Regions from separate parts of the Aeromonas sp. R6-2 genome, predicted to be linked through region 1. Evidence: predicted binding sites of a transcription regulator. Region 1 holds the regulator's gene; each other region holds the start of a gene.

The links. The regulator MetJ, encoded in region 1, represses methionine synthesis genes. The targets are predictions, from matches to a motif close to AGANNTCTAGANNTCT.
Region 2: metA (homoserine O-succinyltransferase) is a predicted target of MetJ. The motif match lies at 4,790-4,805, and genes of this name have one in related genera.
Region 3: metN (methionine ABC transporter ATP-binding protein MetN) is a predicted target of MetJ. The motif match lies at 5,079-5,094, and genes of this name have one in related genera.

Annotation. Positions count from the first base shown of each region.
Region 1 covers NZ_JBFODE010000065.1:160,275-170,525, reverse strand. The annotation lists gene AB5Y48_RS18275 (TAXI family TRAP transporter solute-binding subunit) at 1-276, shown strand, start outside; gene AB5Y48_RS18270 (TRAP transporter permease) at 359-2,917, shown strand; gene AB5Y48_RS18265 (aromatic amino acid transport family protein) at 3,264-4,520, shown strand; gene metJ (met regulon transcriptional regulator MetJ) at 4,579-4,902, opposite strand; gene metB (cystathionine gamma-synthase) at 5,062-6,225, shown strand; gene AB5Y48_RS18250 (bifunctional aspartate kinase/homoserine dehydrogenase II) at 6,226-8,679, shown strand; gene AB5Y48_RS18245 (hypothetical protein) at 8,711-9,661, opposite strand; gene AB5Y48_RS18240 (cache domain-containing protein) at 9,658-10,251, opposite strand, start outside.
Region 2 covers NZ_JBFODE010000007.1:15,426-25,676, reverse strand. The annotation lists gene AB5Y48_RS01640 (ABC transporter permease) at 1-809, shown strand, start outside; gene yihA (ribosome biogenesis GTP-binding protein YihA/YsxC) at 858-1,502, opposite strand; gene AB5Y48_RS01630 (cytochrome c) at 1,643-2,260, shown strand; gene AB5Y48_RS01625 (molybdopterin-binding protein) at 2,310-3,449, opposite strand; gene AB5Y48_RS01620 (HD-GYP domain-containing protein) at 3,457-4,701, opposite strand; gene metA (homoserine O-succinyltransferase) at 4,840-5,784, shown strand; gene dtd (D-aminoacyl-tRNA deacylase) at 5,838-6,275, shown strand; gene AB5Y48_RS01605 (spermidine synthase) at 6,272-6,916, opposite strand; gene AB5Y48_RS01600 (bifunctional GNAT family N-acetyltransferase/hotdog fold thioesterase) at 6,968-7,870, shown strand; gene AB5Y48_RS01595 (AsmA-like C-terminal region-containing protein) at 7,875-9,911, opposite strand; gene recG (ATP-dependent DNA helicase RecG) at 9,931-10,251, opposite strand, start outside.
Region 3 covers NZ_JBFODE010000044.1:9,684-19,934, forward strand. The annotation lists gene AB5Y48_RS11505 (DUF3450 domain-containing protein) at 1-703, shown strand, start outside; gene AB5Y48_RS11510 (MotA/TolQ/ExbB proton channel family protein) at 703-2,070, shown strand; gene AB5Y48_RS11515 (MotA/TolQ/ExbB proton channel family protein) at 2,081-2,608, shown strand; gene AB5Y48_RS11520 (biopolymer transporter ExbD) at 2,663-3,070, shown strand; gene AB5Y48_RS11525 (energy transducer TonB) at 3,086-3,721, shown strand; gene AB5Y48_RS11530 (lipopolysaccharide assembly protein LapB) at 3,731-4,975, shown strand; gene metN (methionine ABC transporter ATP-binding protein MetN) at 5,237-6,280, shown strand; gene AB5Y48_RS11540 (methionine ABC transporter permease) at 6,261-6,914, shown strand; gene metQ (methionine ABC transporter substrate-binding lipoprotein MetQ) at 6,940-7,740, shown strand; gene rfaH (transcription/translation regulatory transformer protein RfaH) at 7,835-8,332, shown strand; gene AB5Y48_RS11555 (methyl-accepting chemotaxis protein) at 8,335-10,251, opposite strand, start outside.

The DNA.
Region 1 (10,251 bases):
TACTACAGCAAGGCCGAGATCCCGGGTGGTCTCTACAAGGGCAGCCCGAACCCGACTCCCTCCATCGGTGGCAAGGCGGTGCTCTCTGTGAGCGCCAAGACGGATCCGGAAGTGGTCTATCAGCTGACCAAGTCGGTGTTTGACAACCTGGCTCGCTTCAAGCGTCTGCATCCGGCCTTCGCCGATCTGAAAGAGACCGACATGATCAAGGTGGGCCTCTCCGCTCCCCTGCATGAGGGTGCGGTGCGTTACTACAAGGAGCGTGGCTGGATGTAATCCACCACCCCTTGGTTCCACCCTTTGGCTCGCCCCCTCCTGGGGGCGAGCCTGCTCATAGTAGTACCAACAGAGTCAGCCTATGCAACAAGCACAACAACATGACGCGCTCTCCGCCGAGGAGCTGATTGCCCAGGACGTGGGGGCCCGCCTGCCGGTCGGCTCCATGAGCTGGGTCATCGCCGGCCTGGCGCTGGTCTGGTCCCTGTTCCAGCTTTGGATCGCCTCACCGCTCCCCTTTATGCTGGGTGTTGGGGTCCTTAATGACACCGAATCACGCTCCATCCATCTGGCCTTCGCCATCCTGCTCGCCTACCTGGTCTTCCCCTTTGGCCGGCGCTCCCCGCGGGATCGGGTCCCCCTGCCGGATCTCGGGCTGGGGCTGATCGGCGCCCTGGTGGCCGGTTATCTCTTCCTCGCCTATGACCAGCTGGCCCTGCGCCCGGGCAACCTGACCGATCTCGACTTCATGGTCGCCTGTGTCGGCATTCCGCTGCTGCTGGAGGCGGCCCGCCGTGCCCTGGGCCCGGCCCTGGCGGTGATCGCCATCGTCTTCCTCGGCTACAGCCTGGCCGGCCCCTGGATGCCCTCCCTGCTGGCACACCGGGGAGTGAGCCTGCATGCCCTCGCCAATCACCAGTGGATCACCACCGAAGGGGTGTTTGGCATCGCCCTCGGGGTCTCTACCAGTTTCGTCTTTTTGTTCGTGCTGTTTGGTGCTCTGCTGGAGCGGGCCGGTGCCGGCCACTACTTTATCCAGCTCGCCTTCAGCCTGCTCGGCCACCTGCGTGGCGGCCCGGCCAAGGCGGCCGTGGTGGCCTCGGCCCTGACCGGGGTCATCTCCGGATCGTCGATTGCCAACGTGGTGACCACGGGTACCTTCACCATCCCCATGATGAAACGGGTCGGTTTCTCCAAGGAGAAGGCCGGTGCTGTGGAGGTCGCCTCCTCGGTCAACGGCCAGATCATGCCCCCCGTGATGGGGGCGGCGGCCTTCCTGATGGTGGAGTACGTCGGCATTCCCTACGTGGATATCATCAAGCACGCCTTCCTGCCGGCGGCCATCTCCTATATCGCCCTGCTCTATATCGTGCACCTCGAGGCACTGAAACTCGGCATGCAGCCCATCGGCAGCCGTCATCCGCGCACCTGGCTGCAGCGCCTGACCGGCTTTGCCTTCGGTGCGGCGCTGATCAGCGGTCTCTCCATGGCGGTCTACTACGGTCTGGGTTGGCTCAAGCCGGCGCTGGGTGAGTATGCCCTGCCGGTGGTGGGCGCCCTGCTGGTGCTGGTCTATCTGGGCCTGCTCAAGATCGCCGCCAGCAATGCCCCGCTGCCGCCGGAAGACCCGGAACAGCCTCTGGATGATCTGCCCGATACCCGTGCTGTGCTGCTCTCCGGTCTCCACTTCCTGCTGCCGGTGGTGGTACTGGTGTGGTGCCTGATGGTCGAGCGCCTCTCCCCGGGCCTGTCGGCCTTCTGGGGCACCATCATGCTGGTGGTGATCCTGCTGACCCAGCGCCCGCTGCTGAACTGGCTGCGCACCGATGGCCAGCACGACTACGGCAGCCTGATGGACGGGGTGGTGGACCTGCGCGAGGGGCTGATTGCCGGTGCCCGCAACATGATCGGCATCGGTATCGCTACCGCCACCGCCGGTATCATAGTGGGGGCCGTCTCCCAGACCGGCGTCGGTCTGGTGCTGGCGGATCTGGTGGAGTTCCTCTCTATGGGCAACCTGCTGCTGATGCTGATGCTGACCGCCCTGCTGAGTCTCATCCTCGGGATGGGGCTGCCCACCACCGCCAACTACATCGTGGTCTCCAGCCTGCTGGCACCCGTGGTGGTGGCGCTGGGGCAGCAGAACGGCCTGATCGTGCCGCTCATCGCCGTGCACCTGTTCGTCTTCTACTTCGGCATCATGGCGGACGTGACCCCGCCGGTGGGGCTGGCCTCGTTCGCCGCGGCCGCCGTCTCCAAGGGCGACCCCATCAAGACCGGGATCACCGCCTTCTACTACAGCCTGCGTACCGCGGCGCTGCCGTTCCTGTTTATCTTCAACACCGATCTGCTGCTCATCAACGTGGACTTCGCCCACGGCGTGCTCATCTTCATCGTGGCCACCTTCGCCATGCTGATCTTTGCCGCCGGGACCCAGGGCTACTTCCTGGTGAAGAGTCGCTGGTATGAGAGCCTGCTGCTGCTGCTGGTGGCCTTCACCCTGTTCCGTCCCGGCTTCTGGATGGATATGGTGCACGACCCCTATGTGGAGACCCCGCCGGCCCAACTGGTGCAGACCCTGGGCCAGGTCGAGGCTGACAGCACCCTGCGCCTGCGTCTGGAGGGACCCGATGCGGTGGGCAAGATCCGTCGTTTCACCGTGTTGTTACCGGTTCCCGACGGGGCCAGTGGCGAGGCGCGTTTGGAGAAGCTGGGGCTGATGCTCTATGAGCAGGAGGGCAAGACCCTGATCGACAGCGTCACCTTCGGCAGTACCGCCGCCGATCTGGGGCTGGAGTTCGACCAGCAGATCCTGAGCGTCAAGGCGCCCACCGATCGTATCCGCAAGGAGTTTATGTGGATCCCCGGCTTCATGCTGTTTGCCCTGGTGGTCTGGCTGCAGCGGCGACGCCGTGTTTAACCCCTGTGGGCGGCCCGATGGCCGCCCTTTTTCATGGCAAAATCACTTTTTTATTCAATGAGTTAAAAATGGATGGGCGACTCATGCCAGGGTTGCATTTGAGAGCTTTATCCGGTCATTGAGTTTTTTGTGAAATAAAAATTTGATTTGATGTGAAATTTTGAATTATTGCTCTGTGTTTTTCCTGTTTTTTAGAGCGATGGTTCAGGGTTTCTTGCTAACCCTGCATGCTGCACTGGCTCTGAGGTGAAACCATAGCGGGATCTGTTACCTCCCTTTTTTGAGAATTAAATGTCGATAGCCCACAATCCGCCCAGTTCAAAATAGCGTTAATTGTGGTTTTATCATGGATATCTCCGTTTCTTCCCCGGTTACTCCCAGGGCCGAGAGCCTGAGCCGCTGGCAGCGGCACGACACCCAGTGGGTCATCAGCCTGTTTGGCACCGCCGTTGGCGCCGGCATCCTGTTTCTGCCCATCAATCTGGGTCTGGGGGGGATCTGGCCCCTGCTGCTGGTGGCCGTGCTGGCCGGTCCCATGACCTATCTGGCTCACCTGGGATTGACCCGCTTCGTGCTCTCCTCCTCCCGTCCCGGTGCCGATTTCACCGAGGTGGCCGAGGAGCACTTCGGAGCCGTCAGCGGGCGTCTCATCTCGGTGCTCTACTTCCTCTCCATCTTTCCGATCCTGCTTATCTACGGGGTAGGGCTGACCAATACGGTCGAGAGCTTCATGGTCAACCAGCTGGGGATGGCGATGCCGCCACGGGTGATGCTCTCCGGTCTGCTGGTATTCCTCATGGTGGCCGTAATGCTGGCCGGGGAGAAGGCGATGTTGCGGGCTTTTGCCTTTATGGTCTACCCGCTGGCGGCGATCCTGGCGGCCCTCTCCTTCTACCTGATGCCCGAGTGGCGCTGGCCTGCGGGGAGTGAACTGCAGGGGTTCGACTTTGCCAAGACGGTCTGGCTGGCCCTGCCGGTGACCGTGTTTGCCTTCAGCCACGCGGCGGCCCTCTCCGGGTTTGCCAACGTGCAGCAGCGTCACTACGGTGATGGTGCCGGGGAGAAGAGTCGCCAGATCCTGCTGCGCACCAGTCTGATGCTGGTCAGCTTCGTGCTCTTCTTCGTCTTCTCCTGCGTGCTGGCCCTGTCACCGGAGCAGCTAGCCGCCGCCAAGGCGCAAAATGTCTCGGTGCTCTCCTATCTGGCCAACGTCACCGATAATCCGGTGATCGTGACCCTGGGGCCGGTGATCGCCTTTATCGCCATCACCTCCTCCTTCCTCGGCCACTTCCTGGGTGCTCGTGCCAGCCTGCAGAATCTGCTGGCCAGGCAGGGGCTCTCCAGCGAGCGGGCCGACAAGGTGGGGATCGCTTTCATGTTCTTCGCCATCTGGGGGGCGGCCGTGGTCAACCCCAGCATCCTCGGCCTGATGGAGGTGCTCTCCGGCCCGGTGATCGCCATGATCCTCTTCATCATGCCGGTCATCGCCATCTACAAGGTACCGGCCATGGCCCATCTGAAGGAGAACCGGATAGCCAACGGCTTTATCCTGTTGACCGGGGCCCTCTCCGTCTCGGCGCTGTTGTTCAGCCTGCTCCGTTAAGCGAGCCACAAATAGAAAGAGGCGACCCCGGGGTCGCCTCTTTGCTATCAGTGAAACGTCAGTCGTTGTCGAACTCTTCGATCTCTTTGCCCAGCGCCTGCATGATGGCGAGGGCTTCGGCCGGGATATGGTCCGGCTTGTCCTTGCGCAGGTCGTCGTCGCTCGGCAGGGGCTGGCCGGTGAACGCATGAAGGAAGGCTTCACAGAGCAACTCGCTGTTGGTGGCGTGGCGCAGGTTGTTGACCTGACGGCGGGTGCGCTCGTCGGTCAGCACCTTGAGCACCTTGAGCGGAATGGAGACGGTGATCTTCTTCACCAGCTCGCTCTTCTTGCCGTGCTCTGCATAGGGGCTGACGTAGTCGCCGTTCCACTCTGTACCCATGATTCACCTGTTCTCGATTTGGCCGTGACCGCGAATTTTAACCCCTATGGATAGCATTGGCAATCCAACGGCAAAGCCATTTAGACGTCCAGACATATTGACGGCTTTGTTTGTCTGGTTTAGTGTGGTCTCCAACCCACGGAGCAGAGGAGAGAGCAGATGAGTGACAAGGGAACCCGGGCCGTCAGGATCGGCATCGAGAGCGACACCCAGCACGGGGCCGTGGTGCCGCCCATCTACCTCTCCAGCAACTACACCTTCGCCGACTTTGGCGAGCCCCGTCAATATGACTATGCCCGCTCCGGTAACCCGACCCGCAGCCACCTGGCCGAGGCCCTGGCCGCCCTGGAAGGGGGAAGTGGCGCCATCGTTACCTCAACCGGTATGGGGGCAGTCCACCTGGTGAGCACCACCTTGCTGGCGGCCGGGGATCTGCTGATCGCCCCCCACGACTGTTATGGCGGCACCTGGCGCCTGTTTGAGCATCTGGCGGCCAAGGGGTGTTATCGGGTCAAGTTTGTCGATCAGGGTGACCCGGAGGCCCTGGCCACCGCCCTGGCCGAGGGGCCCAAGCTGGTGTGGGTCGAGACCCCCTCCAACCCGCTGCTGCGGGTCGTGGATGTGGCCGCCATCTGCGACGCAGCCCATGAGGCCGGAGCCCTGGTGGCGGTGGACAACACCTTCCTCACTCCCTTCTGGCAGCAGCCGCTGGCGCTGGGGGCCGATCTGGTGGTGCACTCCACCACCAAGTACATCAACGGCCACTCGGATGTGGTCGGCGGTGCCGTGGTGGCCGCCGATGGTGAGCTGGCCGAGCGCCTCACCTGGTGGGCCAACTGCCTGGGGGTCACCGGCGGTGCGTTTGACTCCTACCTCACCCTGCGTGGCTTGCGTACCCTGGGGGCCCGCCTGCGCGCCCACGAGGAGAATGCCCGCCAGATCCTTGACTTCTTGCTGTCGCAATCCGTGGTCAAGCGGATCTATCATCCCTCCCTGCCGAGCCATCCCGGGCACGAGATTGCGCGCCGTCAACAAGCGGGATTCGGGGCCATGGTAAGTTTCGAGCTCAGTCTCGACGAGGCGGGGATCCGTGCCTTCCTGGGGGCGCTGCGTTGTTTCTCGGTGGCCGAGTCCCTGGGCGGGGTGGAGAGCCTTATCGCCCATCCGGCCAGCATGACCCACAGGGCCATGACACCGGAGGCCCAACTCAGGGCCGGCATCAGCGGACAGCTCCTGCGGCTGTCGGTGGGGATCGAGCACGGTCCGGACCTGGTGGCCGATCTGGCTCAGGCGCTGGCGATCGCAACAAGGGTAGAAGCATAAATGACAGTATTAAATGGAGAGAGTGCGGTGGCAGCAGAGGCGGGTGTGAAGCGTCGTCATGTTCACAAGTTTGGCGGCAGCAGCCTGGCCGATCCGGTCTGTTACCGTCGGGTCGCCGCCATCGTTGAGCAGCAGTGCGGCGGCAATGAACTGGTGGTGGTCTCCGCCGCCGGCAAGACCACCAACCGCCTGATCCAGCTGGTGGAGCTGGCCGAGGCGGGGGACGAGGCGGCCGGTGAGGCGCACACCGCCCTGCACGCCTATCAGCAGAGCCTGATCGATGGTCTGTTGGAGGGGGAGTTGCAGGTGGAGCTCGGCGCCCAGCTGGCCGAGGACTTTCGCGCCATCGCCCGCACTCTGGAGCGCCAGTTCGATCGCTTCGATCGCAACGGCCTGCTGGCGTTTGGTGAGGTGTGGTCGGCCCGCCTGCTGGCCGCCCTGCTGACCCAGCGCGGCAACAAGACGCGCTGGCTCGATGCACGCAGCTTCCTGCGGGCCGAAGATGGCCCCCTTATCCGGGTCGATCACGCCCTCTCCAGCGAGTTGCTCAAGGCTCGCCTGGCCGAGCACGATGGCCGCATCGTGGTGACCGGCTTCATCGCCGCCGACCTGGAGGGGCGCTCCCTGCTGCTCGGCCGTAACGGCTCCGACTACAGCGCCAGCCTGCTGGCAGCCCTGGCGGATGGCGAGTCCACCACCATCTGGAGCGATGTGGCCGGTGTCTACAGCGCCGATCCGCGCCGGGTGAAGGAGGCTCGCCTGCTGGAGCGTCTCAGTCTGGCAGAGGCCAACGAGCTGGCGCGTCTGGGCTCCTCCGTACTCCATTCGCGCACCCTGCAGCCGGTGGCCGAGAGCCGTCAGCGCCTCACCCTGCGCTGCAGCTACAACCCCGACGAGGGGTGCACCCATATCTTGCGTCGGGCACCGCGCTCCGGTGGCGCCCGCATCGTCTCCTCGGTCGACCAGATCGCCCTGATCGAACTCAAGGTGTTGCCTGAAGGGGAATTTGAGCGCGCTGCCGCCGCCATCGAGGCCTACCTGGCCCGTCACCGCATTCAGCCACTGACGGCCCAACGCCAGCCGGATCGCCGCATGCTGCGCCTGGCCTACACCCTGGAGGTGGCCACCGGCGCCTATGATCTGCTGCGTGACTACCAGCTGGAGGGCGGCTTCACCGGGCTCATCCAGAAGGAGGGGTATAGTCTGGTCGCCCTGGTGGGCGCCGGCGTGACCGATAATGCCGAGCAGTGCCACCGCTTCTATCAGCTCACCGCGGATCAGCCGGTCGAGTTTGTGCAGGCGGCGAAAGATGGCCTGAGCCTGGTGGCCGTATTGCGCCAGGTGGTGCTGGAGCCGCTGCTTATCGCCCTGCACGGTGCCCTGTTCAGCCGTCCGACCCGGGTCGGGTTGGTGGTGTTTGGCAAGGGCAACATCGGCGGCCAGTGGCTGAGCCTCTATGCCCGCGAGCGTCAACGCCTGGAGCAGGAGCTCAACCTGGCACTGACCCTGTACGGGGTCTACGGCTCGGAAGGGGGCTGGCTGGACGAGGAGGGGATCGATCCCCTGCGGGTACAGGAAGCCAGTCACCCGTCGCCGCTGATCTGGCCCGAGCTGCTCGGCCAGCTCGAGCAGCACAGCTTCGACGCCCTGATCGCCCTCGATCTCACCGCCAGCGAGACGGTGAGCCGCTATTACCCGGAGCTGGCCCAGCTCGGCATTCACCTCATCGCCGCCAACAAGTTTGCCGGTGCCGCCGAGAGCGAGTTCTACCTGCGGGTCAAGCAGAGCTGCCGTGATCATCAGGTGCAGTGGCGCTACAACGCCACCGTGGGGGCCGGCCTGCCGGTACAGTCGAGCATCCAGATGCTGCGTCAGAGCGGCGACCGCATCCACGGCGTCGCCGGCATCTTCTCGGGCACCCTCTCCTGGCTGTTCCAGCAGTATGACGGTAGCCGTCCCTTCTCCGAGTTGGTGGAGGAGGCGTGGCAGCATGGCCTGACCGAGCCGGACCCGCGTGAGGATCTCTCCGGTCAGGATGTGCGTCGCAAGCTGCTGATCCTGGCCCGGGAGGCGGGTTATGAGCTCGATTCCAACGACATCGAGCTGGAAAACCTGGTCCCCGTTCCCCTGCGCAAGGTCAGTCCGGAGCAGTTTATGGATCGTCTGCAGGAGCTCGACGGCCCCATTCTCTCCGCCTTCGAGAGCGCCAGGCGCCTCGGCAAGGTGCTGCGTTATGTGGCTCGCTGGGAGCGTAGCGGCAAGGCGAGGGTGGGTCTAGAGAGCCTTGAGCCCCATCACCCCTTTGCCAACCTGTTGCCCTGTGACAACGTGTTTGCCATCGAGAGCGACAGTTACCGAACCAACCCCCTGGTCATTCAGGGCCCCGGCTCGGGACGGGAGGTGACGGCGGCGGCCATCCAGTACGATCTCTGGCAGATCTGTGCCGCCCTGTAAGGGCAAGAGGGGCGCCGTCAGGCGCCCTTTCTCATGGTGGGGTGTGATGGGATCGGGCGTTGCCGACCCTGTCGGTGGCCGGATTGTAGAAGTAGCGCCGGTAATCGAAGCCGATCCCCTTGAGATAGGGATTGTCGAGGGGAATCAGCAGCCGCTGTTCCAGCCGGGCCGCCTTGATGGAGGGGCCAAATGCCTGGCGCCAGAGCGCCTCCAGGGAGCCGTCGCGCCAGGCGCGCTCCAGCCCAAGCCGAATACGGCCAAGTCCCTCTCTGTTACTGACATGGGTAAAGAAGACCCGGGGCAGGGGATAGTAGAAGAGCAGGTGTGAGTCTACTGTCAGCCCGGGGAGGTTGGCGTGGCTCTTCCACTCCTGCTGCAGTTCGCCCACCCCGCGGCAGAAGAGATCGATACGCCCCCGTGCCACCATCAGAAAGAGTTTCTCGTACTCGGAACGCTCGAGCACCTTGAAGCCGGCCTGCCTCAGTATCTCCACATCGAGCCACCCCTTGCCCTGACCGTGAAGGAAGAGCCTGGCCTCCTCCCGGTTGCGTATTTGTGCCACTGCCTTTGCCCGCTCGGGGTTGACGAAGCAGATGCGATAACCGGTCAACCCAAGATGGATGGGGAAGGGGACATAGTGCATCTGTTCGAAGTCGAGGCGGTTGCTCCAGCTGTCCATGGCAAAGAGGTTGGGGTAGCGATTCTGGCGAATGCTGAGACGGATGCGATCCCGGTTCATGGGAGGGGCAGCGACCAATTCATAGGGGCCGTATTCGGGGCGACTCTTCTCCAGGGCCAGTTGCAGCAGATCTCTGTCATAGGTCTGGCGGGGATCCTTGTCACTCTCGGGGCTGATATAGGTAAAGGTGGTCCCGGCCAAGGCCGCCCGGGCAAAGAGCAGCAGAATGAGGAGCAGGAGCGGCCAGGGGCTCCCTCTGCTGACCCGGGGATGGTCGACGTTCAGGGAGAAGCTGGCGCTCATACAGGGGACTCCTCGAAGGGCAGGGTCAGCCAGAATCGGCCCTCTGACGGTTCATAACGGATCTCGCCCCCCATCTTCTGGGTCACTATGTTGTAGATCTGGTGCAGTCCCAGGCCTGCATTGCCGCGAAAGCGGGCGTCGGTGACGAAGGGTTCGAAGAGATGGGGGATCAGGCGTTCATCGATTCCCTTTCCATCGTCCCCATAGCCGATACGAAGCTGGCCGGCGGTGGCCGTGATGGTGATATGCACCTGGCCCAGCCCCTCCCCACCATGCTGCAGGGAGTTGAGCATCAGCTCGGAGAAGGAGAGCATGAACCACTTCTTCACCCCCTTGACGAGGGTCTCGCCATTCCCCTCTATCTTCAGTTCAACCCCTTGGCGGTCGAGGTGGCTGAACTGGGCCGCTTCCTCCAGCAATTCGCCGAGTGTGAAAAGGGCCGGGCCATCCCCCTCATCCTGCAGGTCGAGCATCTTGAAGCGTTGGATGAGTTGCACCAGCCGCTGCAGATTCTGCTCCATCATGGCATGCAGCTCTCCCGTTCCCTGTTCATAGTCGGTGAGGTGAGTGCGTGAGAGGCGCCCCTCGGC
Region 2 (10,251 bases), on a different contig from region 1:
CAGCGGCCGTCAGCGGCTCGGCCTGGGTCGGCCTGCTGGCGGGGGTGGGCATCTCTATCCTGCTCGCCCTGCTGCACGGCTTCGCCACCATCACCCACAAGGGGGATCAGGTGGTGAGCGGCATGGCCATCAATATCCTGGCGGCCGGTCTGACCGTGACCCTGGGTCGCTTCTGGTTCGATCAGGGCGGACAGACCCCGGCACTCTCCGGCGATGCCCGCTTCGCACCGATCGACCTGCCCTACGCCAAGGAGCTCTACGACGTGCCTGTCGTTGGCCAGCTCTACAGCGAGCTGCTCAGTGGTCACTCCCTGCTCGAGTACGCCGCCTTCGCCGTGGTGCCACTCGCCTGGTGGGTGCTGTTTCGCACCCGCTTCGGCCTGCGCCTGCGGGCGGTGGGCGAGGCGCCCGCTGCGGTCGATACCGCCGGCATCTCAGTGGTGCGCCTGCGCTACAGCGCTCTGTTTATCGGTGGCATGCTGGCAGGACTGGGAGGTGTCTATCTGTCGGTCGCCCAGACCGCCCAGTTCATCCCCAACATGAGCGCGGGCAAGGGCTTTATGGCCCTGGCTGCCCTGGTATTTGGCAAGTGGCGTCCGTGGAATGCCATGGCGGCCTGCCTGCTGTTCGGCTTCCTCGATGCGGTGGCGATCCGGCTGCAAGGGGTCTCCATCGGAGGCTTCGCCATCCCGGTGCAGTTTATCGAGTCGCTGCCCTATGTGCTGACCGTGTTCCTGCTGGCCGGCTTCATCGGCAAGGCGGTAGCGCCCAAGGCGCTCGGTACGCCCTATGTGAAGGAACGAGAGTAAAACGACAAGGGGGCCGATGGCCCCCTTGGTTTATTTCGGGATGCGCCCTTACTCGGCGCTCTCCTCGTGTGCAATATCCTCGACCTGATCGCTCAGGTACCAGTCGGTCAGCACCTCGGCCAGAGTCTCGACACCGATGTTGTTGAGCGACGAGAAGGCCTCGACCCGGATATGGTCCCCGAGGGCGGCCACGTCCTTGCGCACCTTGAGCAGTTGGGTCTTGCGCGGACCCGGGTTGAGCTTGTCAGCCTTGGTCAGCAACAGCAGCACAGGCAGCTTGCGGTGGGCACTCCACTCCAGCATGTTCTGGTCTGTCTCCTTGAGGGGGTGACGTATATCCATCAGGATCACCAACCCCTTGAGGGACTCACGGCGCTGCAGGTACTCGGCCAGGTTCTTCTGCCACTTGATCTTCATCTCCAGCGGCACCTGGGCATAGCCATAACCCGGCAGGTCCACCAGACGCTTGCCCGGCTCCAGCTCGAACAGGTTGATGAGCTGGGTACGTCCCGGCGTCTTACTGGTGCGGGCCAGGTTCTTCTGCTGGGTAAGCGTGTTGAGCGCCGAGGATTTACCCGCATTGGAGCGCCCCGCGAACGCGATCTCGACACCACCATCATTCGGCAGATGGCGGATGTCAGGAGCACTGGTCACGAAGTGCACCTTGCGAAAATTCAAAACTTGTTTATCCAAGGTAAATTCCCCATTGAAAGAGCGGGTTATGGAGTTACTTTTTTGTGAAATGGTGTAAAATAGCGTCGCTTAAACACACATTTTAACATGCCTTCAGCGGCATGGGATCTGGAAGCCTTATAACGAGAAGTTGGAACGCCATGAAGAACCTAGCCATTGCCCTTGCCTTGCTGGCAGGCGTGACCGGTGCGGCACAGGCTGCGGGAGACGCCGCTGCAGGCCAGACCAAGTCCGCCACCTGTGTTGCCTGTCACGGAGCTGACGGAAACAGCCCCGCCGACATCTACCCCAAGATTGCCGGTCAACACCCTTCCTACATCAAGAAACAGCTGGTGGAGCTGAAGGCCGCCGCCACCGGTAAAGCCGGTCGCGCCTCTCCCATCATGGGCCCCATGGCCATGCCTCTCTCCGAGCAGGACATGGACGATCTGGCCGCCTACTTCGGCAGCCAGGAGCGCACCCCGGTGCCGGTCCCCGACGAGGTGGTGGTACAGGGTCGCGCCCTCTACATGGGCGGTGACATGTCCCGCGGCCTGGCCGCCTGCATCGCCTGCCACGGCCCCCGTGGCGAGGGTCTCGAGCAGGCCAAGTACCCCAACCTGACCGGCCAGCATCCGGCCTATATCAAGGCCCAGCTGGAAGCCTTCCGCGCCGGCACCCGCGACAATGACCCCAACGGCATGATGCGCGATGTGGCCAAGAAGCTGACCGACGATGACATCAAGGTCCTCTCCCAATACGTGGCAGGTCTGCACTGATCCCCTGCACGGGAAAGCAAGCGGGAGGCCCAAGGCCTCCCGTTCTTTTTTACGCCACTCGCATCGAGTGACGAACCAGCGTCTGATAGTCGCCGAAGGGCGACTCGCCGGCCAGATGACGGCGCAACATGTCGAGGGCACAGAAGGCGATGATGCGCTCCCGGCTCTCCCGATCCGGATGCGGCACCCGGATCACCTGCTCGAAGCGGCGCTCCCCCTCCTGCAGACAGAGGGCAACCCCCTGCTCATCCTCCCCCCCCACCAACAGCGACAGCGTGCCGGGCAGACGGGGTAAATCGGCCGGATCGCTCGGCAATCCGGCCTCGAAGCGGGCGTGCAACTGCGGATAGTCGCGGCAGAGCCGCTGCAGCATCCCTGTGCTGGCCCCCTCCAGCAGATGAAGAGGTGTACCCGCCAGGGCCGCCAGAATCTGTACCCAGGGCTCCTCATCCCCCTCTCCCACCAACCAGGGGGAGATCACCGCCAGCAGCTGGGCTTCGGCCTGAACCATCGCCACCTCATCCACCCCGCGTCCTATCAGCTTGAGCTCTATGATGGGCATGCTGGAGCGATACCCCAGGGTCACCCCTTGCGGCCAGACGAGGCCATCGAGCACATCCCCCAGTGCCGACTCGGCCACCCCGAAGGTATGGAAGCGGCGCAGGCTCGTCTCCCGGGCAGCCACCAGCTCGGGCAGGATCTGCTTCTCGACCATTTGCTTGAACTCAAACGGCACGCCCGGTGTGAAGTAGAGGCGACAACGTCCCAACTGGAGCATGAAGCCACAGGCGGTCCCCACCGGATTGGGGATGAGGCGGCTGCCACGGGGGAGAGAGGCCTGCTTGACGTTACTCTGCGGCATGCTGCGGCCCCGGCTGGCATAGCGCTCTCGGATGATGTCGAGCCAGTCGTCGTGCTGCTCGAGGGGAGCGTTGAACGCCATGGCAGCCGCCTCGGCGGTAAGATCGTCCGAAGTGGGTCCCAGGCCGCCACAGACGATCACCAGATCGCTGCGGGCCGCAGCCTCGGCCAGTACACAGCCTATCTCGGCCAGATCATCCCCCACCGTATGACGGCGCCGCACCTGCCACCCCCGCTCCAGCAGGAGGGCCGACAGCCAGGCCGCGTTGGTGTCGACCACCAGGCCGGTGACGATCTCGTCGCCGGTGCTCACCAGTTCAATGTGCATAGACTCCTCAGTTCGAGTTGTGCTCGAAGTAATAGCTGATGCGGGTACGTGGGTTGAGGTATTCGAAGATGGCCGGGGGCAGGCGCCTGGGCGAAATTACCTTGGCGATGGAGAGGCCGACGTGCTCCAGATCGATGATGGCCGCCTCGTGCCGGGGCACGGTCGCATCATAGATGAGCACCGAGGGGTAGAGCAGGCGCGAGGCATTGATGGACATCACCAAGCCCACCCGCCCGTCGGAAAGCTGCACCACACTGCCGGGGGGGTAGAGGCCGAGCAGACGCACCATGCGGGTGAGGTACTGCTCGTTATACTGAACCCCTTTCTGTTTGTAGAGGCCGCTCAGGGCCGAGTAGGGCACCTTGCCCCTGTTGTGGCAGAGATCGTCGTATTCGTTGACCAGCCCAACCAGCTGGGAGAGGGCATCGATTTGCCCCCCCTTGAGCCCCTCTGGATAACCGGAACCATCGAGCCGCTCATGGTGACGCAGCACGATACCCTTGGCCGCATCGGGAAAATCCTTGGCCAGGGAGAGCAGATCCAGCCCATAGCGCGGGTGCTGGGCCATCAGGTTTTGCTCCGGCTGGGTCAGGGGTTCGGTCTTGCGCAGAATATGGCTCGGGATCTTCAGCTTGCCGATGTCGTGGAACAGGGCGCCGAGGCCGACCAGAGTGATCTCGTTGGCCCCCATGCCGCACTCCTTGGCCAGCAACATGCTGAGCACGCAGACGTTGAGGGAGTGGAAGTAGAGGTTGTTCTCGTCTTCACCACCCGACACCAGGTGCAACACCATCTCGTCGACCGACATCAGCTGCTTGGTCATGGCGCCCACCAGCTCATGGGCGTCGGCGATGGCGTTGAGGGGGCGGCTCTGGATCTTGTTCATCACCCCGCGCACCTGGGCCAGGGACTGTTGAAACTGCTTCTCGCACTGCTGCAGCTCGCGGCGGTACTTCTGCAACTGGGCGATGCGTCGCTCCTTCTCCTCCTGCATGGCGCGCTGCTGAGCCTCGAGCGCCGAGGTGTCGCAGGGGGTGACGTTTTGTACCTCCTGCAGCGGCTTGGGAGGCGTTTCGCTCTTGTCGGGCAGGATCACCACTTGCTTGAGTCCGAGGCGGCGGATCAGCTCTATCTGCTCCGGCTCCTTGATAAGGAAGCTGGAGAAGAGGAAGGGGTGCTCGCGCCACCCCAAGGGCAGGGAGACAAAATTGCCCACCTGCAGTCTGTCCACCGAGATCTTGATACCCGCCATAATCAGAAACCCCTCCCTTATGGCGGTTATGCTAGACAAACCCGATCCCGAACACAAAGGGTTGATGACAGCGCAGGCCCTTTATTATAGATTTCTAGACATCCAGACATATTTACTGATGTAGTGCAGGGAGTGAGCATGCCAATCAAGATTCCGGACCAGTTGCCCGCCGCCGCCGTGCTGGGGGAAGAGAATATCTTCGTGATGAGCGAGTCGCGCGCCGTCACCCAGAATATCCGCCCCCTGCGGGTGCTGATCCTCAACCTGATGCCCAAGAAGATCGAGACCGAGATCCAGCTGCTGCGCATGCTCTCCAATACCCCGCTGCAGGTACACGTCGACCTGCTGCGTATCGACGACAGGGATTCCCGTAACACCCCGCAAGCCCACCTGGAGAACTTCTATCACGACTTCGAGCAGGTGCGTGGCAACAACTATGACGGCATGATCATCACCGGCGCCCCCCTTGGCCTGGTGGAGTTTGAGGACGTGGTCTATTGGGAGCGGATCGGCGAGATCATCCGTTGGTCCCATGAACACGTCACCTCTACCCTGTTCCTCTGCTGGGCGGTACAGGCGGCCCTCAAGGTGCTCTACGGCATGGAGAAACAGACCCGTGGCGAGAAGCTCTCCGGGGTCTATCACCACCAGCGTCTGGTGGATCACGAGCCCCTGCTGCGCGGATTCGACGACGAGTTTGTCGCCCCCCACTCCCGCTACGCGGCCTTCGACGGTGACCTTATCCGGGCCCAGACCGACTTGCAGATCTTTGCCGAGTCTGAGGAGGCCGGGGTCTACCTCGCCGCCACCCGGGACTGTCGCCAGGTGTTTGTCACCGGTCATCCGGAATACGACGCCCTGACCCTGGACCAGGAGTATCACAGGGACCTCGAGGCAGGTCTCGACCCCATGGTGCCGGTCAACTACTACCCGCACAACGATCCGGCTCGCCCGCCCAGGGCCACCTGGCGCAGCCACGGCCACCTGCTCTTCTCCAACTGGCTCAACTACTACGTCTACCAGCTCACCAGCTACCGCCTCGAGGACATCGGCAAGGTCTTCACCTACGCCAACAAGAACTGACCGTTCGGGGCCGGGCTGTTATGCTCGGTCCTTTGACTTTCGGGAGTGACGTCGTGATTGCATTGATTCAACGGGTGAGTGAGGCCAGTGTCACCGTCGATGGGGAGGTGGTGGGTGCCATCGACGGAGGCCTGCTGGTGTTGCTGGGGGTCGAGCAGGGGGATACCCCATCCCACGCCGATCGCCTGCTGCACAAGGTGCGCGGCTATCGCATCTTCTCCGACCCAGAGGGGAAGATGAACCTCAACGTGGAACAGGCCGGTGGCAGCCTGCTGGTGGTCTCCCAATTCACCCTGGCCGCCGACACCAAGAAAGGGATGCGCCCCAGCTTCTCGGGCGGTGCCCACCCCACCGAGGCAGAGCGCCTCTACGACTACTTCGTGGAGCAGGCCCGTGCCGGCGGTCTGACCACGCAAACCGGGCGTTTCGCCGCCGACATGAAGGTAGCCCTGATCAATGACGGGCCGGTTACCTTCTGGCTACAGGTCTAGTCGTACACCAGGCTGAGGATGATGTTGCGGTATCCGGGGACGGGCCACAGCTCGGCCTGCCCCAGATGCTCGGCACACAGGTGCAGCACCCGCTCCAGTTCCAGCCGGGTACGGGGCAACAGGTTGACCAGCAGGGTTCCCCCCAACCGTCGGGCCAGGGCCTGATAGAGAGCAGGCTGAAACATCAGGGGGGGATTGCCATCCTGGCCGAACAGGTCGAGCAGGATCAGGTCAAAGGTTGCCTCCTCTCGCTCCAGATAGGCCAGCGCATCGGCGTGGTGAAGGGTGGGTTGTTCCCCTCCCTGGAAGAAGCGCCGGTAGAGCTCAAGCACCTCCCGATCCAGCTCCACACAATGGTGTTCGGCCCCGGGCCAGCGCGCCGCCAAATGGCGGGTCATGTCACCCCCCCCCAACCCCAGCTCCAGCATGCGGGTAGCCTTGTCGGGCAGGCAGGCTTGCACCATCCGCAGATGAGGCAGGCAGAGCGCCTCCGGAGTCGTCCGGCAGAGGACTGACTGGACCACATCGTCGATCTCCAGCCAGCGAAAGTCGGCATCTTCCAGCACGGCAAGACGCCGGCCACTGTAGTGGTCGAGATGGAGCAGGGTATCGGGGTGGCGCGCTTCCAGATTGAAGTTCATGGGGCTAATGGGCAAGATGGTTTGAGACCATTTTAACCCAAGGAGGGGTGCATGTACCGGGTGATTACCCCCCACACCGACACCGAACTGGATGCCTATTACCGTCTGCGCTGGGAGCTGTTGCGCAAGCCCTTCAACCTGCCCCTCGGCTCGGAGCGCGACGAATACGACAGCGTCGCCATTCATCGCATGATGCTCGACGAGGCGGGCAATCCCATCGCCGTCGGCCGTCTCTTCGTGGGCGGCGACGAGGCGCAGATCCGCTTCATGGGCATGTTGCCCCAATACCGGGGCCAGGGGCTGGGTGCTCGCATGGTCGAAGATCTCGAACAGCGAGCCCGGGAGGAGAAGGTCAAGCGGCTGGTGATGAACGCCCGCCAGGAGGCGGTGGAGTTCTACCGCAAGTGTGGCTTTCTCGAGGTGGGGGAAGGGCCGGTCACCTTTGGCCGCATCCCGCACCGCCAGATGATCAAGTCCCTCGCCCCCCTGCAGACCATCGCCTATCGCCCCGAGTGGTGTCAGGATCTGGCGACCCGCTGGTCCCGCGGCATTCCCATCAGCGAGAAGATGGGGGTGCAGATCCACCACTATGATGGCCAGACCCTCCATCTGGGCGCCAATCTGGCGGCCAATCTCAACGTCCACGACACCATGTTTGCCGGCAGCATCTACAGCCTCTGTGTGCTGGCGGGATGGGGCCTTATCTGGCTGCAACTCAAGGAGCTGGGAGTGGTGGGGGATACGGTGCTGGCCGAGGGCAATATTCGCTACTACCGGCCGGTAAAGGCAAGCCCCGAGGCCAGGGTCGCCCGGGAGGGGATGCCCGCCGCCCTGCTGCCCCTGCGCAGCGGTGAGGCTGCCCGCTTCCAGCTCTCGGTGCAGCTCTACAGCGGTGGCAAGCTGGCTGCCGAGTTTATCGGCCAGTACGTGGTGCAGCCGGTCAGGAAGGGATAACCCCTTAGCGAGTGGCCGGCTCGACCTGGTGCAGCCGTCCGCCTGGCCCTTGGGCCGGATAGGCAACCCCCGCCGCTGGCCAGCCACATTCGCTCTCGCGGGCCGGAAAGCGCCAGGCCAGGGTCGGAGCTGCCAGGGGGCCGCGCCACTCGGTCAGCAGCTCGGCGCATCCCTGGCTGTTGAGGGCACCGAGATCGAGCGCCCACTCGCCGTTGGCGAGATCGAGATCGCCGCGCAGGGCCAGCAAGTGGGTGATGGTGCTGGCGCCGCCGTTCAGGCTCACCCTGCCCTCTTTCGCCTCCCCCTTGAGGGCGATGCGATAGAAGGGGGTATCGCCCCCCTGCATCCCCTGCCAGAGGCTGGCAGCATCGAGGGCCGGGGCCTCGGTTCGGCCAAACCACTCATCGAGCAGGGGGTCGAGCTTCACCCCTTCCCAGAAGGGATCGCTTAAAGAGAGACTCAGGCTCCCCCCCAGCGTCTCACGCCAGCGTTGGCTGTCGCTCGCCTGCACAGAGGCGTCCAGATCCCCCTTGCCGGAGAGGGTCAGCGGAGCGCCCCCCAGCTTGGCCCACTGCTCCAAATCCAGGCCGCGGCCGGCCAGGGTAAGCGACCCCGGCTGACCCGGCTGCAATCCCCAGCTACCGGCCAGCTTGAGGTGGCCATCATCAGGCAGCCGGCTCTCGAGGTTCCGCAGCTGCCACTGCTCCGGGGTGAGCTCGAGCAACAGCTCTCCCTTGCGACTGGAGAGCCCCTTCCACACCAGCTCCTCCCAGTGGCTCTCGAGGCGCGCCCGACCGATCAGGGGAGTCACCTCTTCGCCCTTGAGGCGCAGGTCGTTGACGAAGAGTTGCCAGTTCATCAGGGAGAGGGGCACCGCATCGTCAAACGAGAGCACCCGCATCTTGTCGAGGGCAATGCGCCGCACATCGAGCCGGGCGGGATGCCAGGAGCGCCATTGTTGCCACCAACCGGCAGGCAGGGAGAGCTCCATGCCGCTCAGGGTCAGATCCTTGACGGTCCACTCGGAGCGGGCCGGGGCGACGCTCACCTCCAGATTGAAGCTGCCATCGTAGGCCTTGCCCCTGAACTCCCCATCGAGGCGATCCGGGTACATGGCAAGATCCGTGTCGACCCCCTCGAGCTGGAACAGGCCGCGGCCAATCTCCCCGAGACGACCGTGGACGAAGCCGGTCGGCGCCTGCCCCTGGCGCCACTCAATGCCACCCAGGCTGACGTTGATGTCGTTGAGTGCCAACTCCTGGGTGAGGGCGTTGAGACTGACATGCTCGAGTTGGCCATGGCTGATGCTGACCTGGGTCAAGGGAAACTCGAGACGCTCCAGATCCCCGAGCTCTATGTTCATGCCGCTCCCCTTGAAGCGGTCCAGCTGCAGGCTGCGCGCACCCCAGTCCAGCACCATGTCAGCCTCGATGAGGCCGTCGAAGGCGTTGGCCACCAGCCTGTCCACCGACAGCTTCTGCCCCTCCAGCTTGCCGCTCAGGGTCAGGCGCGACAGGGCCAGCCAGGGGGTCTCGAGGGCGTTGATATTGAGGGTCAGGTTGGCCTGGGGCGGGCGCACCGGGTCGATAAGCTGCCAGTCGCGGATCCCCGCCGAGAGGCCGGTCACCTTGCCAAGCGGTCCACTCAGTGAGAGACGGTCGATGCGGCCGTCTGCCACGCTGAGGCGGTTGATGGGGAGCGTCGGCAACCCCTGAGGCAGCGGCAAGGTGATCCTCGGACGGATCAGATCGAGGTGAGCCAGACGCACGTCACGCTCCAGCCAGTCCACCGACTCCACCTCGACGTAGAGCTTGTCCAGGGTCAGCGCCTCCCCCACCTGCACCTGTTCGGCGAGCAGGGTGTAGGGGTGCAAGGGGTTAAAAACCAGCTTGCCGATGGCGACCGGCACCCCGCTCTGGGCCGAGAGCCAGCGGGCCAACGGCGCCTTGGCCCGTTCGGCATCGAACAGACCCAGCACGACCCAGACAGTCAGCAGCAGGAAGGCAAGGGTGTACAAGAGGGCACGGAGCCATGCGTTCATCGATGCCTTCCTCCTCGAGTCAGACGGTGGAGTAGTGTTCCCGCAACCCCAGCCAGCGGCGGATCAGCGGGTCCACATGGGACGGGTATTGGTCCATCAGGTAGCGCGCCAGCTTCTGCACCTGGGGGATGAGCGGCTGGTCGCGCACCAGATCGGCGATCTTGAGATCGGCCAGCCCGGTCTGTCGGGTACCGAGCAGCTCGCCAGGGCCGCGCAACTCCAGATCGCGCTGGGCGATGACGAAGCCGTCGTTGGTTTCTCGCAGTACCCCGAGCCGGCTCTGGGCTGTCTTGGACAAGGGGGCATGGTAGAGCAGTACGCAGTGGGAGGCCACCGCCCC
Region 3 (10,251 bases), on a different contig from region 1:
GAGTGCCGCCCCGGCCAACCAGGCCGTCGACACCCAAGCCGCCACCAATCAGGCCGCCAAGGCCTCTCAGCAAAAAATCGATAACTACGCCGAGGCAGCCGACACCGCCCTGGCTCAGTACAAGGCCGCCCTGCGCCAGCTCGACAGCCTCAAGGCTTACAACGAGCAGGTCGCCAAGATGGTCGACTCCCAGCAAGGAGAGCTCGTCTCCATGCAAAAGCAGATCGAGCAGATCGATCAGACCAGCACCGAAGTGGTGCCCCTGATGCTCAAGATGATCGACTCCCTGGAGCAGTTCGTCGCCCTGGATCTGCCGTTCCAGAAGGTGGAGCGCGAAGACCGCGTCGCCGCCCTGACCGACCTGATGAACCGGGCCGACGTCACCATCTCCGAGAAGTACCGCAAGATCCTGGAAGCCTACCAGATCGAAGAGGGCTTCAGCCGCACCATCGAGGCCTACAAGGCCAGCCTGGAGAAAGATGGCAGCGAGAAGACTTATGAGTTCTTGCGCGTGGGCCGCATCGCCCTGCTCTATCAGTCCCCGGATGGACAAGAGACCGGCATGTGGAACAAGAAGACCCGCCAGTGGGAGCCCCTGCCCGATGAGTACCGCAGTGCCGTAGAGCAGGGCCTGCGTATCGCCAAGAAGCAGGCGCCTCCCGCCCTCATCAAGCTGCCGGTCCAGACTGCGGAGAAAGCATAATGAAAGGAATCAAACATGCCGTCGCCGCGCTGATCGCCGGCGCCACCCTCTTTGCCCTGCCGACCACGGCGGCAGAGAAACCGGTGGATCTCAACGCCCTGCTGAGCCAGATCAAGAGCGAGAGCGCCGCCGAAACCAGGCTCAACGCCGACCGCGAGGCCCGTTTCCTCGCCGACAAGAACCAGCAGGCCTCCCTGCTGGCCAAGGCCCAGGCCGATCTCAACGCCGAAATCGCCCGTGGCGAGCAGCTCAAGACCCGCTTCGATGCCAACGACAAGCAGCTGACCGAACTCACCGATACCCTGCGCCAGCGCGCCGGCAACATGGGTGAGATGTTCGGGGTCTTGCGTCAGTTCGCCGGCGAGTTCAAGGGGATCTTCAACGCCTCGGCCCTGCGCCTGCAGCACCCGGATCAAGCCCAGCTGCTGACCAAACTGGCCGAGAGTAAGGAGCTTCCCTCCTCCGACGAGCTCTCCCTGTTCTGGACCACCATCCTCAGCCGCATGGTCGATGCCGGCAAGGTGACCCAGTTCCCGGCCACCATCGTCTATGGCGAGGGTAACCAGGCCGAGCACACCGTCACCCAGATCGGTGAATTCAACACGGTCGCCGACGGTAAATACCTCACCTTCGTGCCCGAAACCGGCAAGTTTGAACAGCTCGCCCGCCAGCCCGACAGCGCCGTGCTCAAGCCGGTTGCCGACTTCGAGCAGGCTGATAGCAGCGTCAAGCCGCTCTTTATCGACCCCTCCCGCGGGGTGATCCTCTCCCTGCTGGTGCAATCCCCGACCCTCAAGGAGCGTATCGACCAGGGGGGTGCCGTCGGTTACGTGATCCTGGCCCTGGGCGCCCTGGGTGTGCTGCTGGCCCTCTTCATCGGTGCCCGCCTCTCCCTCATCGGCAGTGCCATGCGCAAGCAGCTCAAGTCTGACGCCGTGATCGAGGGCAATGCCATCGGCGAGATGCTGGAGGCCTACCAGGGTCACCGCGGCGACAATATCGAAGATCTCGAGTCCAAGCTCGACGAGATCATCCTGCGCAACGTGCCCAAGCTCGAGAAGGGGATCAGCATCATCAAGCTCATCGCTTCGGTCGCTCCGCTGCTGGGTCTGCTGGGTACCGTGGTCGGTATGATCGCCACCTTCCAGGCCATCACCCTGTTCGGTACCGGTGATCCCAAGCTGATGGCCGGCGGCATCTCCGAAGCCCTGGTCACCACCATGCAGGGTCTGGTCGTGGCCGTGCCCATGCTGTTCCTCTACACCCTGGTTAACACCCAGAGCCGTCGCCTGATCCAGGTGCTGGAAGAGCAGAGCGCCGGTTTCGTGGCCCGTTATCAGGAGCGCCTGCACGCCAAGGCAGCCTAAGGAGTCATCCATGTGGTTCTGGTTGATTGAGGAAGTGGAGTCCGTCCGCCGGTTCCTGGGACTGGGTGGCGACGTCTTGGTCGCCATCTTCTTCCTGACCCTGCTGATGTGGGCCCTGCTGCTGGAACGCTGGTTCTATTTCGTGACCGTTTATCCGAAACAGGTGAGAGAGACCAAGAAGTCCTGGCTGGCGCGCACCGATCACCTCTCCTGGTCTGCCAAGCAGATCCGGCGTGAGATGGTCTCCCACGTTGCCATGGCGGTGGACAAGGGGATGCCGATCATCAAGGTGTTGATCGCCCTCTGCCCCCTGATGGGACTGCTCGGCACCGTAGTCGGCATGGTTCAGGTGTTCGATACCCTGGCCGTGACCGGTACCGGTTCGCCGCGCGCCATGGCCTCGGGCATCTCCAAGGCGACCATACCGACCATGGCCGGCATGATCGCCTCTCTCTCGGGTCTGTTCTTTGTTAATCAGCTCGATCACAAGGCCAAGCTGGCCGTCGACAAGCTGGAAGACAACCTGAAACACGGTTAACGCAGGAAGCACTGGCCGGGGCAGGGCCCCGGCCATGAGCAAGGAGTATTTGCGATGAGAAAACGCTATAGCGATAGCGGCGCCGACGAGGCCGCCATCGATCTCACCCCCATGCTGGACATCGTCTTCATCATGCTCATCTTCTTTATCGTCACCACCTCCTTCGTGAAGGAGGCCGGTGTCGAGATCAACCGTCCCAGCGCCAACACGGCCGAGACGGTGAAGAAGGGCAACATCATGGTCGCCGTGCGTGAGAACGGCCAGGTCTGGGTCGACAAGCGTCAGGTCGAAGTGGGTGCCGTGCGCGCCAACATCGAGCGCCTGCGTGCCGAAAACCCGGAGAGCGCCGTGGTCATCCAGGCCGATACCGAGTCCCGCTCCGGTATCGTGGTCGAGGTCATGGATCAGATCCGCATGGCCGGCGTGCAGAACATCTCCATCGCCGCCAACAAGGAAGGCTGATGCCAGGAGGCGACAATGAGATATCTGATATCCCTCCTGGTCTCGTTTGTGGTGGTGTTTGGCCTGTTCTGGGGAATGAACAGGCTGGTTAACCAGCACAGGGGTGAGTTGATCGAGAAGGAAGACCCGAGCATGGTCGACTTCATCCGCATCAAGCCCCAGGAGACCCTGCAGGAGAAACAACGCGAGCTACCCAAGCCGCCTCCTCCCAAGCGTCCGCCGCCCCCTCCCGAGCTGGAAGTGGCAAGCACGGATCGCCCCAAGATGGAGAGCGCGCCCATGGACATGCCCAAGCTCGATCTGCCGGTCAACATCGGTGGTGGCAACGCCCTCGGTGCCTACAGCACCGGTACCGGCGGCGGTGGCATAGGTGGTAACAACGGAGCGATTCCGCTGGCGACCTTCGAGCCCATGATGCCCCGCAAGGCGGCCCTGGCCGGGCTGGCATCGGGCAAGGTGATACTCGAGTTCACCGTTACCGAGCGCGGTACGGTCAACAACATTCGCGTCGTGCGCGAGGATCCGCGCAGCTACGACCTTGGCAAGGAAGCCAAGAAAACCGTAGCCAAGTGGACCTTCAAGCCGGCCATGGTGGATGGCAAGCCCCAGGCCAGCCGGATGCAGCAAGAGATCGAGTTTGCGGTCAACTAAGGAGTGGCGATGAAAGGATGGAAACAGTGGGGCCTGGCCCCGGTCGCCCTGGCGGTGCTTATCAGCACCGCCCCCTTGGCGGCAGAGCAGCCGGCCCTGTCGGATCGCGCCTACCGTGCGGTCAACAAGGCCCAGGAGCTGATCACCGAGAAGAAATATGGCGAGGCCAACGCCAAGCTGCAGGAGGCGCTCTCGGGCGCCGGCGAGCGCATCTACGACAAGGGCGTCATCTTGCAGACCCTGGGCTTCGTGGCGGCGCAGCAAGAAAAGTACGGCCAGGCCACCAAGTACTTTGCCGCGGCGATCGCCACCGGCGGTCTGCCGGCACCGGTCGCCCAGCAGGTACGCTATAACCTGGCCCAGCTCTATATGGCGGAAGGCAACTTCCAGGCCTCGGTGAAGACCATGAAGGAGTGGTTTGCCAATCTCGGCAAGGATGAGAAGCCCACGCCTCACGCCTACATCACTCTGGCCAACGCCCACGTTCAGCTCAAACAGTACAAGGAGGCCATCCCGGCCGCCGATCAGGCGATTCGCCTCTCCGGCGCCAAGGCCCCCGAGTCCTGGTATCTGTTGAAGATGGGTGCCCATTACGAGCTCAAGCAGTACAAGCAGGCCACCGAGGTGCTCACCGCCCTGGTCGGCATGTTCCCGGAGAAGAAGAAGTACTGGATGCAGCTGTCGGCCATGAACCAGCAGGCCGGCAATGACACCAAGGCCCTGGCCGCTCTGGAGAGCGCCTACAAGCTGGGTATGCTCACCGAGTCGGCCGAGCTGCTGCGCCTGTGCAACTATCTGGCCTTCAACGGCATTCCCCATCGGGCTGCCCGCGTGATGGAGAAGGGGATGAAGGATGGCGCCATAGAGCAGAGCGCCACCAACCTCAAGACCCTGGCCAACTTCTGGCACCAGGCCAAGGAGATCAACCCCGCCATCGATACCCTGATGGCCTCTTACCGCAAGGCGCCGAGCGGCGAGCTGCAGCTCAAGATGGCACGCATGATGGTACAGGCCAAGCGCTACGGGGATCTGGTGACCCTGGCTGGCAAGCCGGCACCCGGTGCCAATGGTGAGCAGCGTGCCGAGCTGCGCTTCCTCTCCGGTGTCGCCCTGTTCGAGCAGGACAAGCCCAAGGAAGCCCTGGCCGCCTTCTCCCAGGCCGCCCAAAACGGTGTCATGAGTGGCCGTGCCACTCCCTGGATCACCTTCCTCAAGGAACAAAATAGCGAGCTGCAGGAAACCGCAGCCCAATAACCACTACAGAGCGGCCCGCGCCAGCGGGCCCACCCTTTGCCTTGGTGGCAATTGACCGCTCTCCGGAGCGGTCTTTTTTATGTTTCCAGGAAACATCGGCAAGAGATGTTTAGACGTCCAGACGTAAAAACATTCGTTGACATGGCCATCCAGACATCTTAGCATCATCCACTACTCAGGCAGGGTCTGACCGCCATTCCTCTGCCCAATTTTTCAGCGACCAGTCCCCCGTACTGCGACGCTCTCGACACGGATGATTTCATGATTAAATTGATCGATCTGAGCAAGGTATATGGTCACGGCAACGATGCCGTGCATGCCCTGCGCGAGGTGAGTCTGGAGGTGCCACAGGGCAAGATCGTCGGCGTCATCGGCGCCTCGGGGGCCGGCAAGAGCACCCTGATCCGTTGCGTCAATCTGCTCGAGCGTCCCACCACGGGCCAGGTCGTGGTCGACGGCACCGATCTCACCGCCCTGCCCGAAGGGGCACTGACCCTGGCTCGCCGCCAGATCGGCATGATCTTCCAGCACTTTAACCTGCTCTCGTCGCGTACCGTGGCCGGCAACGTCGCCTTCCCCCTCGAGCTGGCAGGATGGGACAAGGCCCGCATCGCGGCCCGGGTGGCCGAACTGCTCGCCCTGGTGGGACTGGAGCACCGCGCCCAGGCCTATCCGGCCGAGCTCTCCGGCGGGCAGAAGCAGCGGGTGGCCATCGCCCGGGCCCTGGCCCCCTCCCCCAAGGTGCTGCTGTGTGACGAGGCCACCTCAGCCCTCGATCCCCAAACGACCCAGTCGATCCTGGCACTGCTTAAAGAGATCAATGCCAAGCTGGGGCTGACCATACTGCTCATTACCCACGAGATGGAGGTGGTCAAGCGCATCTGTGACGAGGTCGCCATCATCAGCGACGGCAGGCTCATCGAGCGCGGTGAGGTGGCCTGGTTCTTTACCCATGCCAAGACAGAGCTGGCCCGGGACTTCATCCGCTCCACCATCCATGTGGCCATTCCCGAGGAGTATCAAGCCAGGCTGGTGCCCGAGCGCATCGAAGGGAGTTACCCTCTGGTCAAGCTGGGCTTCACCGGCAACACGGTCGATGCCCCCCTCATCTCGGAGGTGAGCCGCCGCTTCGGTATCGACATCAGCATCCTCTCCGCCAACATAGAGTACGCAGGCGGGGTCAAGTTTGGCTTTATGCTGGCCGAACTGTTTGGGGATGCCGGCCAGTGCGAATCGGCCCAGGCCTTCTTTATCGAACATCATATTCAACTGGAGGTGCTGGGCTATGTCCGAAGCCATGGTTAATCTGCTGATCTCCGCCCTGGGTGACACCCTTATCATGGTGCTGGCGTCGGCCTTGTTTGGTTCTTTACTCGGTCTGCCACTCGGAATTGCACTATATGTGACCAAATCGGGCCAGATCCTAGCAAACCAAAAACTCAATCAAATCCTGGCCATGGTGGTCAATATTGGTCGCTCGGTGCCTTTTATTATCCTGCTGGTTGCTATCACACCAATGACCAGAGCCATCACCGGCACCAGTATCGGCACTATCGCTGCAATTGTACCGCTCACCATAGGTGCAGTTCCTTTTATTGCACGCATGGTCGAAGGGGCCTTGATGGAGGTTCCAGACGGCTTGGTGGAAGCGGCTCGCGCCATGGGGGCCAAACCGCAGCAGATCATCACCAAGGTACTGTTACCCGAGGCCCTGCCGGGGATCCTAAATAGCATCACGATTACGTTAGTCACTTTGGTTAATTACACCGCCATGGCTGGGACCATCGGGGGAGGTGGCTTGGGTGATGTTGCTATCAACTATGGCCACTATCGCTATGACGCAGTTGTTATGTGGGTCACAGTGATGATTCTGGTCGTGTTGGTTCAATCTATTCAGAGCGCGGGTGAGCGCCTAGTTAAAAAATATGATCATCGTTAATCATGGATTTCTAACAGGAGGTTTTATGAAATTAGGAGTTATATCTGTTGCAGCCGCCCTGCTGGCCGGTCTGGTACTGGCCGGCTGCGGTCAGAAGGAAGAGAGCAAGGTACTGAAGGTCGGCGCCATCGCTGGGCCAGAAAGCGAGCTGGTCGAGACGGCCGCCAGGGTGGCCAAGGAGAAGTACGGCCTGCAGGTCGAGGTGGTGACCTTCTCCGACTACGTCACCCCGAACGTGGCCTTGAACGATGGCAGCATCGATCTCAACGCCTTCCAGCACAAACCCTACCTGGATGCCCAGGTCAAGGATCGCGGCTTCAAGCTGGTGCCGGTCGGCAACACCTTCGTCTATCCCATCGCCGGCTACTCCAAGAAGATCAAGTCCCTGGACGAGCTTAAAGAGGGTGCTCAAATTGCAGTGCCGAAGGACCCCACCAACCTGGGGCGCTCCCTGATCCTGCTGGCCAAGCAAGGGCTGCTGACCCTCAAGGACAACGGCAACCTCAACGCCACCGTACTCGACATCGTCGCCAACCCGAAAAACCTGAAGATCGTCGAGCTGGATGCCGCTCAGCTGCCCCGCTCCCTGGAGGACGTGGATCTGGCCATCATCAACACCACCTTCGCCAGCCAAATCGATCTCACCCCGAACCGTGATGGCCTCTTCGTCGAAGACAAGGAGTCCCCCTACGTCAACCTGATCGTGGCCCGCGAGTCCAACAAGGACGAGCAGAAGGTCAAGGAGTTCGTGCAATCCTTCCAGACCGACGAGGTCTACAAGAAGGGTGACGAGCTGTTCAAGGGTGGACTGGTCAAAGGCTGGTAATTCACCAAACGACCCGACAAGGCCACGTTTAACGTGGCCTTTTTGCTTCCAATCGCTATCATATCGACAGGAATAGCCGCACAATTTCACTCTTATGCATCAATGGTATCTGGCCTACTGCAAAGCCAAGGAAGAGGGGCGCGCCGAGGCCAATCTGAAAATGCAGGGCATCGAGTCTTACTACCCCATGGTCGAGGTGGAGAAGATCAAGCGCGGCAAGCGGGTCAAGGTACGCGAACCCATGTTTCCCGCCTATCTCTTCATCTATGCGGATCTCGAGGTGGTGACCCCTCTGAGCATCAAGTCTACCCGGGGCATCGCCCGCATCATCCGCTTTGGTGAGGAGTGGACCCCCATCCCCAAGCAGCTGGTCTATAGCCTGATGAGCCAGGATGACAGCGACGAGGCGAGGGCCAAGTATGCCGAGCTGCCGAGCCCGGGAGACAAGGTACTGATCGAATCAGGCCCCTTCCAGGGGATAGAGGCCATCTATCAAGAGCCGGACGGCGATCAACGGGCCATACTGCTCATCCATCTGCTCAACAACGAAACCCCTGCCAGCATCGCCAACCAGGAGTTCCGCCGTCTCTAGGCTCACTCCAGCGTAAAACGTCCCAGCATCTCACGCAGCCGGCCGGTGTTCTCACCGAGCCGGTGTACCACCCGGTTCCCCTCTTCCCCCCGATCTCCTGCCTGCTGACAGAGGCGCGCCATGTCGGCCAACCGCTCGGCGACCGACGTCGCCACATCCGATTGCTGATGGGTGGCCGTATCGACCTCGGCCAGTCCCTGGGCCAGAGCTCGTACCCGCTCGGCCGTTCTGGCGAGCAGTTGACTGGCCTGTTGCACCGCTGCTTCGCCACCGGCCACCAACTCGGTTCCTCTGGCCACCGTCTTGGCCGTGGTGCGGGTCTGCTCCTGGATCTGCTGAACGCTGGCGGCAATCTCCCGGGTCGAGCCCTGGGTGCGCTGGGCCAGCTGGCGCACCTCGTCGGCCACCACCGCAAAACCACGCCCCTGATCGCCGGCCCGGGCCGCCTCGATGGCCGCGTTGAGGGCAAGCAGGTTGGTCTGCTCGGCGATGGAGGCAATGACCCCCGTCACCTGGCCAATCTGTTCACTCTGACCACGCAGCGCCCCCATGGCGCCGTTGGCCTCCTCGATCATGGCCGAGACCGCCTCCATGGCCCGGGTCATCAACCCCAGGCTCTGTACCACCTCACCCAACCCGACCTCGGTCGCCCTCGCCTCACGGGCCGTCTGCTCCACCGTGCCGGCAATGCCACGCGCCGCCCCCGAGATGTCGCTCATGGCCTGCGCCACCTGCTCGGACTGGGCCATCAACTCCCCCAGCAGCTGGCGCAGGGAGGTAGAGAGGGAGGCCACATCTCCCCCCGCCTCATCCACCCGCACCACCAGTCCCTGCAGGCCCGAGACCAGCTCTCTGAGTTGCCCCGTCATGCGGTTGACGGCAGCGGTCAGCAGCCCCAACTCGTCTCTGTGGCGACTGTCGAGGGGGGAGAGGGGCAGATTCCCCTCAGCCACCGACTCGGCCCGGCGAACCAGCGGATCGATCCCCAACCCCACCCGCCGTGCCAGCCAGATGGCGATGCTCATACCCAGCAACAGGGTGCTCAGGGTCACCATCAGCAACAACAGCGAGATGGTGGCGCCTGTTCTGGTCAGGGCCTCGGATATCTCGCGCACCGAGCCTTCGGCCTGGAGCACCCGCTGCTGCGCCTCGCCCACCAGCTGCTGCTGCCTCGGCTCAACCTGACTCGCCATCAGGTGGTTGGCCCGGTTCCAGTCTGGCGCCTGACGCAGGGAGATCACCTGCTCCACCAGTTCGTCGAAGGGGGTCATCATCTCCTTGAAGAGAGGCCAGAGATCCCGCTGGGTCTGACTCATCTCCGCGTTGCGGGCGTCGAGCTCGGTCACCCGTTGCCGGTGGAAGGCCTGATAGTCACGAAACTTCTGCAAGTAGTCGGGTGAGCCGGTGATCAGGAAGTCGCGCAGGGCGGAGAGGGCATTGGATAGGCTGTTATAGGCATCCCCCACCAATTTCAGAAACTGGCGGCGGTCGCCAGGCAGGGAGCCCGCCGGCGCGGCCACCTCCTCGTTGGCGAGGGACTGCAACTGATCGAGGGCCGCCTCGGCCAGGGGGCCGGCCTCTTGCAGCATCAGGGTATGGGCCGGCAGGTTCTCGTCGCTGTGGGCCAGTTGCCACACCTGCTCTTGCAAGGGGCGCATATCCCCGGTATTGGCGCCGGTCTGCTCGAGGTCCTGCCAGGCCTGTTGCCACTCCTGTTGCAGTCGCTTCGCCTGCTCCGGCTGAGCACCGAGGATGAGGTAACCACGCAGTGAAGAGACCGTCGCCACCAAAGCCTTCTGACTCGCCTCACCCCGTTGCAGGGTGGGGAGCGCCTCATCGAGCAGACGCTGCTGCGCCTCCTGCATCTGGCGTTGCTCCCCGTAGATAAGCAGCGAGCCCGCCAGCACCATCAGATTGAT